DNA from 2 places in the Bradyrhizobium sp. A11 genome. Region 2 is predicted to be linked to the other one. Evidence: predicted binding sites of a transcription regulator. Region 2 holds the regulator's gene; the other holds the start of a gene.
The links. The regulator PhoB, encoded in region 2, activates phosphate uptake and scavenging genes when phosphate is short. The targets are predictions, from matches to a motif close to TGTCATNNANCTGTCAT.
Positions count from the first base shown of each region.

Region 1: the regulator PhoB is predicted to act here: its motif matches at 2,744-2,760, upstream of WI560_RS21870 (YbhN family protein).

Region 1 is NZ_CP149509.1:4,636,494-4,640,816, reverse strand. It holds gene WI560_RS21875 (hypothetical protein) at 1-1,402, opposite strand, end outside; gene WI560_RS21870 (YbhN family protein) at 1,490-2,572, opposite strand; gene WI560_RS21865 (ferritin-like domain-containing protein) at 3,004-3,510, shown strand; gene WI560_RS21860 (hypothetical protein) at 3,580-4,014, opposite strand; gene WI560_RS21855 (hypothetical protein) at 4,094-4,323, shown strand, end outside.
Region 2 is NZ_CP149509.1:465,857-470,179, reverse strand. It holds gene WI560_RS02085 (aspartate aminotransferase family protein) at 1-432, opposite strand, end outside; gene WI560_RS02080 (GcrA family cell cycle regulator) at 902-1,411, shown strand; gene phoB (phosphate regulon transcriptional regulator PhoB) at 1,673-2,380, opposite strand; gene phoU (phosphate signaling complex protein PhoU) at 2,404-3,120, opposite strand; gene pstB (phosphate ABC transporter ATP-binding protein PstB) at 3,132-3,953, opposite strand; gene pstA (phosphate ABC transporter permease PstA) at 3,950-4,323, opposite strand, start outside.

The sequences.
Region 1 (4,323 bases), 2.7 Mb from region 2:
CGACGAAAGTCGAGACGCGGGCGAGCCGCTGGGGGTCGGCGTTGAAGGAGGGATGGATGTCGAAGCCGGCACGGCCGCCGCGGCAGGGCACGCCGCCGTCAACGAGCGCGGGATTGGCGTAGGAGACATAGACCACGCGCGAGAGGTCGCCGCCGACCAGCGGCTTCAGCGCCTCGCGCAGCTTGACGAAGTTTTGGGGCAGCTCGCGCGCCAGCGCATCGCGGGACTCGTCGACGCTTGCCATCACGCCGGAGCGGCGGAACAGCGCCCGCTCGGTCGCGGTGTCGACGATGACGTCGGCGACGAGGCCCGAGAAATAGACGTCATTGGCGCCGACCGACAGCAGCACGAGATCGAGCGTGCGGTCGGGCTGGCGCTTCTTCGCCGCGGTGAGCGCCTCGCGCAGCTCGGCGACCTGCGCGTTCACGCTGGTGTTGCAGACGCCGGTCTTGCCGGGCGGGCATTCGCGGGCGCGCTGCGAGCCGAGCAGGCCGTCGCCGATGCTGGCGCCGGTGCAGGCGAGCGGCAGGTAGGTCACCGCGATGTGGGTGTAGCGCACCGCGAGCGCCAGGGCCGTGCGCGTCTGGTAGCTGTACAGCGAGCGGTGGCACGGTGCGTTGAACCAGAGCGCGCTGTAGCGTTGCCAGTTGGCGAGCGTATCCGGGGCCTCGCAAGCGCGGCCGCCCTTGAAGCCGTGGCGGCTCGGCCGGTAGTACTGCCCGCCGGCGGTGCCGAGATAGGAGCGGAAGCAGAAACCTTCGTCGGACAGCGCCAGTGCCCTGTCCGGATTGCCCTCGCCCGAGGCGATGCTGTCCCCGAGGCCGGCGACGAAGATGTCGCGGACCTGGATCTCGGTCTGGACCCGCTGGGTCGGATCGGCGCCGGCGGAGACGTCGACGGTCGCGACCGTCTGCTTGCCGTAGCGGACACGCAGGTTGATCGGCTCGGCGCAGTCGAAGGTCGATTGCTGCGGGCCGTCACCGTCGTCGAACGACCAGGCGCAGGTGGCGCCGACCGGTACCGCGCCCACGAGACGCACGGTGACGGGATGGTCGATCGGGGTGAGGTAGTTTTCCTTGGTGTTGTCGCGGGTGCAGGGCTGGTTGACGCGGCCCTGAAGGTCGATGCAGAGGCGGTTGACCATGTTGCGCGCCCAGCCGCGGCCTTCGCTCTGGAGCTCCAGCGATTGTTCTGCGGCGAGGATGCTGCGGTTACGCGCATTCTCGACATGGAGCAGGAAGTCGCGCTCCTCGCGGAACAGCCGGAAGCGGTTACGCACCTCCCAACTGATCTGCAAGGGGCCGGCGTCCTGCGCGGCGGCGCGCTCGGCCGGCAAAACGGACAAAAGTCCGGCCAGCAGCAGGGTGCCGGCGCAGAGGGTACGAAGCAATACAGGGATCATGGCCCGCGTCTTCAACGGCAAAGTTGAGGCGGAAATAAGAGAGCATTGCGCTGCCGCCCGCAACCCTCCGGTCCGGGCAGGCTGCTTTCAGCGCTTGTTGGCCTGCCGCAGCAACCGCTCGCGCTGCATCGGCGTCACCTCTTTGGGCAGATTGGCCTGCGCACAGGCCTCCGCCAGCCGCCGCCGCTCCTGCCAGGGCTCGACCACGTTCATCCAGAGCTCGCGCGTGCCCATGATGGAGATGGCGAGGCCGAACGGGATCACGAAATAGAGGATACGAAATACCAGCAGCGTCGCCAGCAGCTCCTCGCGGCCGAACTGCGGCAGCGCCACCAGCATGGCGGCGTCGAACACGCCGATCGAGCCGGGCGCATGGCTGGCAAAGCCGATCAGGGTGGCCAGGATGAACACCACGGCCAGCGACATGAAGTCGATCGGCGGATTGGCTGGCATCAAGAGGTACATCGCCATGGCGCAGAAGCCGAGATCGACCACGCCGATGAGGATCTGCACCAGCGTCAGCGGCGCCGAGGGCAGCACGACCTTCCAGCCCTTCTGGCCGAGCTCGCGCCGCTTCTCGCCCATGACGAGCCAGGCGAGATAAGCCCCGATCGAGGCAAGGCCGCCGAGCGCGATCAGCCGGTTGATAGATGGAGGAAGCTGATCCATCGAGGAGGCCGCGTCCGGATGGACGGCCAAGCCGATCGAGAGCACGAAGATGTTACCGAGCCAGAAGGTCAGGCCCGACAGGAAGCAGATCTTGGCGACGTCGATCGCGTTCAGCCCGTAGTCCGAATAGATCCGGAAGCGGATCGCGCCGCCGGTGAAGACGGTGGCGCCGATGTTGTGGCCGATCGAATAGGACGTGAAGCTGGAGAGCGCCGCGATGCGATAGGGCACGTGCTTCTTGCCGATCGTTCGCAGTGCGAAATAATCATAGAAGGTCAGCGTGCAGAACGCGAAGAACACGCACACCGCCGCCAGCCCGATGCTGCCGCGGGGAATTTCGGTCAACGCGGTCAGGATGACCCCGGTATCGATGCCCTTGAGGGTCCGCACCAGCGTGGTGATCGCGAAGGCGATGATGAAGATGCTCGCGGCAACCCCAAGCCGTCGCCAGCCGATCCATCTCTTGAAGCCGCGTTTCAGCGCGGGCAGCAGTCCGTGCATTCATCCTCCCGGCGGGGGGCAAGACCGACCGGGCCAGGCATTGGCCAGTTCGGGTGCGATCATCACCAAAGGCAGGCAGCGATCGCTAGGCGTGATCCAGCTCATTTAAGGCAAAAACTGCAGCTTGTGCAGCCCTTGACAACAATAGGTTCTGCGCCGGACCGGCAACTTTGTCATACGCGGTTCACATCGGAAGGCGCGTTAAGCATATGAGTCGTGAAAGCCGGCCGGCGCGTGCGTTCATATCGGCCTATGATTTCAGATCCCGGCGCCGCCTGCATTGTTCCAACGCAATGCCATGCGAGTGTTTTTTGGAACGTCGATGTCGCGCGTTCGTTGGGTCTGAACAGCAACCGAAACATGGCGCAATGAGCGGCTTTTCGTGCAAGCCGCTGCCTGCGTGTTCCAGCAAACCGAAAAAGGACCGAACGATGGGACTGTTCACAAAAGACATCAAAACCATGAACGACCTGTTCGTGCATCAGCTTCAGGACATCTATTACGCCGAGCAGCAGCTGACCAAGGCGCTGCCGAAGATGGCCAGCAAGGCCACCGATCCGCAGCTGAAACAGGGCTTTTTGACGCACCTCGAAGAGACCAAGCAGCACGTGGCGCGGCTCGAGGAAGTGTTCAAGATGCATGGCGTCCCCGTCAAGGCGGTCGACTGTCCGGCGATCGACGGCATCATCGAGGAAGCCGATGAGACCGCCGGCGAAGTTGCCGACAAGGCCGTGCTCGACGCCGCGCTGATCAACGCGGCCCAGGCTGCCGAACATTACGAGATCGTGCGCTACGGCAGCCTGATCGCCTGGGCCAAGCAGCTCGGCCGCAACGATTGCGCCGCCGTGCTCGCCAAGACGCTCGAGGAGGAAAAGGCGACCGATCAGAAGCTGACCACGCTGGCCGAGAGCAAGGTGAACCTGCGCGCGGCGAGCTGAGCCGAGCCCACATTCGACGAACGCTGCGCGGCCTCCGCGCGGCGTTCTTTTTTGCGGCCCGTGTCGGCTTCAGCCGCGGCGCAGCGCGAAATGGGCGCCGCAGAACGCCATGACGGCGCCGAGGCAGAGCGCGGCGAGCCCGGCCAGCACGCCCGAGACGGTCGGGATCGGGCTCGGCGCGGAGGCTGCCTGACCCGCCCCCGCGAGCAGGAGCACGCCGACCGCGATCAGGAACTGGCGCATCCGCTGCGGGATCTGGCCGGACGCCGCGCTCTGCATCAGCGTCGCGGTGAAATAGCCGCCGGAAAAGCCGACCGTGGCGATCAGCCACCACGCGATCGCCGCGCCCGCGGGGATGAACTCGGCCGAGTCGGAGCGCCAGAGCCCGCCGAGGTCGAGCCCGTAGCGCGCGCCCAGCATGTGCACCGCGAGCGCCAGCAGCACGCCGGAGATCATTGCGGCGCCGAGAATCAGACGGCGCGGAAAAAAGGTCGTCTCAACCATGCCCCGCTTGTAGGATGTGCGAGGGCGACCGCGCAAGCGGATCGCGGGCGCGATGGCGCGGACGGGATCGATTGTCGGGATGCAGGGTTCGGAAGCCGAGGCCGCGTCAGTCACGAGCTATGCCTACAAGGCGTCGCTGATCGGCTCGGCGCATCGCTTCGCGCTGACGGAGCAGGGGCTGTCCTGGCACATCGGCGGCCGCTCGGGCCTGTGGCCGTATGACGAGATCAGCGCGATCCGGCTGTCGTTTCGCCCGGTCTCGATGCAGCAGCACCGCTTTCGCGCCGATATCACCCACGGCAGCGGCCG
Region 2 (4,323 bases):
GGTCGCAGCGAGCGTCGCCAGCGTGCGGCCGTGGAAGGCGCCCTCGAAGGTGATGATGCGGTAACGCTCCGGATGCCCCTTGGAGAAGTGATGATGGCGCACCAGCTTGATCACGCCCTCCAGCGCCTCGGCGCCGGAATTGCAGAAGAACACCAGGTCGGCAAAACTCTCGTGGCACAGGCGCGCGGCGAGCTTCTCGCCGTCCGGGCTCTGGAACAGGTTCGACATGTGCCACAGCTTCGTCGCCTGCTCCTGCAACGCCTTGATCAGATGCGGGTGGCAATGGCCGAGCGCATTGACGGCGACGCCCGAGGTGAAATCGAGATAGCGATCGCCATTGGTTGCGATCAGCCAGCAGCCTTCGCCGCGTTCAAAACCGAGGTTGGCCCTGGCGAAAACGGGGAGCAAATGCGGGGCTGCGCTGTTAGTCATGACGGCCACTTGATGTTGCGGACGGTGTGAGGCGTGCATTGCGCAACGCACCATCCACCGGCCCGGAAAACGAAACGTGCCGCCTTTTAAGGGCGGCACGCACGACTATCTTAGGCCTGGTGAAACGGGTGTCAATGCCGCCCGAAAGCCCCAGAAAACGGTGGTGAAACGGTGATTCCGTAGTCTTGCGGTCGCGATTTTGCGGGTTTTTCACCACGGAACATGTGGAAGCGAGTCGGCGGACTCTTGCGCGTGAGTCACGCCATATTGTAGCGTTTGGATTGTCAGATACGACATCTCGTGCGGCAGTTCTGATCCCAAGAGTCCTCATGTACCGGCGTAAACGTTCGGGCGTCAGTTGCGCGCCCGGCGAGCCCTAAGGGATTCGAGCGGCACGGGTTTTTCGAGGCTTAGGCATTCGCCGCACGGACCGCCAGGATGGCAGCCGCGCGGCGAGGGAAAGGGTGCAATGACGGTTTTGACCTGGTCCGACGATCGCGTCGAGCAGCTGAAAAAGCTCTGGGAGGCCGGATTGTCGGCCAGCCAGATCGCAGCAGAGCTCGGCAATGTGACCCGCAATGCCGTGATCGGCAAAGTGCACAGGCTCGGCCTGTCCGGCCGCGCCAAGAGCCCTTCGTCGGCCGCGCCCCGGCCGCGCAAGGCGCGTCCCGCCCAGCACATGATGCGGGTGACGCGCCCCATCGCGCGCGGCAACACCGCGCTGGCGCAGGCCTTCGAGGTCGAGGTCGAGGCCGAACCCGTCACCTACGACAACGTGGTGCCGATGAGCCAGCGGCTGTCGCTGCTCGAATTGAACGAGGCGACCTGCCACTGGCCGGTGGGCGATCCCTCGAGCCCGGATTTCTTCTTCTGCGGCGGCAAGGCCCTGTCCGGCCTGCCCTATTGCGCCCAGCACTCGCGCGTGGCGTATCAGCCGGCGGCGGATCGGCGCCGCGCGGCACCGAAGCCCACGCGCTGAGCGAGATTTAGCTGATCGCAAACGCGGCAGTCGTCACACGACGGCGCCTCAAGACATCCGATGTCGTCCCGGACAAGCGCGCCACAAGCGCGCGCAGATCCGGGACCCATAGCCACCGCAGGATGTGGTTAGGGGGACTCGGAGTTACCTATTTCGTGTAACAATCACTTGCTGTGGTTATGGATCCCGGATCTGCGCTGACGCTTGTCCGGGACGACACCGATACTGTGGCGGCAACTCGCTAGACCACCTCACCCGCCCTTACGTCTGCTCCGCCTTCGCGAAGCGATCGTCCAGTGCGTAGCCGGCGCCGCGGACGGTGCGGATCGGGTCCTGCTCGCGGCCGAGATTGAGCAGCTTGCGCAGGCGGCCGATATGGACGTCAACGGTGCGCTCGTCGATGTAGATGTCGCGGCCCCAGACGCTGTCGAGCAGCTGCTCGCGCGAGAACACGCGGCCGGGATGCTCCAGGAAGAACTCCAGCAGGCGATATTCGGTCGGGCCGAGATCGATCGGGCGGCCGGAGCGCGCGACGCGGCGCTTGTCGCGATCGAGCTCGATGTCGCCATAGGCCAGCACGGTCGCGAGCCGCTCGGGGCTGGCGCGCCTGAGCAGGCCCTTCACGCGCGCCAGCAGCTCCGGCACCGAGAACGGCTTGACGATGTAGTCGTCGGCGCCGGTCGCAAGGCCGCGCACCCGCTCGCTCTCCTCGCCGCGCGCGGTGAGCATGATGATCGGCAGCTGCTTGGTCTCGGGCCGGGTGCGCAGGCGCCGGCACAGCTCGATGCCGGAGAGGCCCGGCAGCATCCAGTCGAGCACGATCAGATCGGGAATGTGTTCCTTGAGGCGGGTGTCGGCGTCGTCGCCGCGCATCACCGTCTCGACGTCATAGCCGTCGCCTTCGAGGTTGTAACGCAGAAGCTCGGTGAGAGCTTCCTCGTCCTCAACCACCATAATGCGTGCGCCCATGTTGTCGTCGCTCCTTGAGGTCTTCAGGTATTCGGGATCGTCGTGGCGAACGTGGTCATGTCGCCCTTCGGCCGCTTGTCGGTGATCGCCTGGCCCTCGATCATGTAGAACACGGTCTCGGCGATGTTGGTGGCGTGGTCGCCGATGCGCTCGATGTTCTTGGCGCAGAACATCAGATGGATGCAGAACGAGATGTTGCGCGGATCCTCCATCATGTAGGTGAGGAGCTCGCGGAACAGCGAGGTGCAGATCGCGTCGACCTCCTCGTCGCCCTTCCACACCGCCATCGCCGCCGGCAGATCGTGCGCGGCATAGGCGTCGAGCACGCTCTTGACCTGCTGCTGCACCAGGTCGGTCATGTGCTCCAGGCCGCGGAACAGCTTGAGCGGATGGAAGTCGGTCTCCAGCGCGGCGACGCGCTTGCCCATGTTCTTGGCGAGGTCGCCGATGCGCTCGAGGTCGGTCGCAACGCGCATGGCGCCGACGATCTCGCGCAGGTCCACCGCCATCGGCTGGCGGCGGGCGATGGTGAGCACGGCGCGCTCCTCGATGCGCTTCTGCAGCGCGTCGAGATCGGCGTCGATGGCGACGACGCGCTGGCCGAGCGCGACGTCGCGGCGGATCAGCGCATCGACGGAATCGACGATCATGCGCTCGGCGATGCCGCCCATCTCGGCGACCAGGCGCGTGAGCTCCTGGAGGTCGGTGTCGAAGGCCTTTGCGGTATGTTCGGTACCCATGTTGCGTCTCCTCAGCCGAACCGGCCGGTGATGTAGTCCTGCGTCCGCCGGTCGGTCGGCGACGTGAAGATCTTGCTGGTGTCGTCGAACTCGATCAGCTCGCCGAGATACATGAAGGCGGTCTTGTCGGAGACGCGCGCCGCCTGCTGCATGTTGTGGGTGACGATCGCGATCGTGTAGTTCTCGGACAATTCCTGGATCAGCTCCTCGACCTTGGCGGTCGAGATCGGGTCGAGCGCCGAGCAGGGCTCGTCGAACAGGATCACCTCGGGCCGCACCGCGACGGTGCGGGCGATGCAGAGGCGCTGCTGCTGGCCGCCGGAGAGCGACAGACCGGAGGCGTTGAGCTTGTCCTTGACCTCGTTCCACAGCGCGCCGCCGCGCAGCGCCTTCTCGACGCGGTCGTCCATCTCGGACTTGGAGATCTTCTCGTAGAGGCGGATGCCGAAGGCGATGTTCTCGTAGATCGTCATCGGGAACGGGGTCGGCTTCTGGAACACCATGCCGACCCGGGCGCGCATCAGGTTGAGGTCGAGCTTGGGGTCGAGGATGTTGGTGTGGTCAAGCAGCAGCTGGCCGGTGGCGCGCTGGCCCGGATAGAGGTCGTACATCCGGTTGAAGATGCGCAGCAGGGTCGACTTGCCGCAGCCGGACGGGCCGATGAAGGCGGTGACGCGGTTGGTGCCGAGCGCCAGGTTGATGTTCTTCAGCGCATGGTGCTCACCGTAGTAGAAGTTGAGGTTGCGCGCGGTGACCTTGGCCGGCGCCTCGGGCAGCGGCTGCGAGCCGGGGTGAACGGTCGGCGCGCTGACGGAAACAGACATTTCACTCATTTTGCAGTCCTCTCGGCACCAAGGATGCGGGCGCCAATGTTCAGGGCAAGCACGGTCAGGGTGATCAGCAGCGCGCCGCTCCAGGCGAGCTGCTTCCAATAGGCGTAGGGGCTCTGCACGAAGTTGTTGATGGTAACCGGCAGGTTCGCCATCGTCTTGTCCAGGCCGAGGCTGAAGAACTGGTTGGACAGCGCGGTGAACAGCAGCGGCGCGGTCTCGCCGGCGACGCGCGCCGTGGCGAGCAGCACGCCGGTGATGAGGCCGGAGCGCGCGGCGCGGTAAGCGATGCGCTTGATCACCAGCGAGCGCGGCAGGCCCAGCGCGCTGGCGGCTTCGCGCAGCGGGTTCGGCACCAGCAGCAGCATGTCCT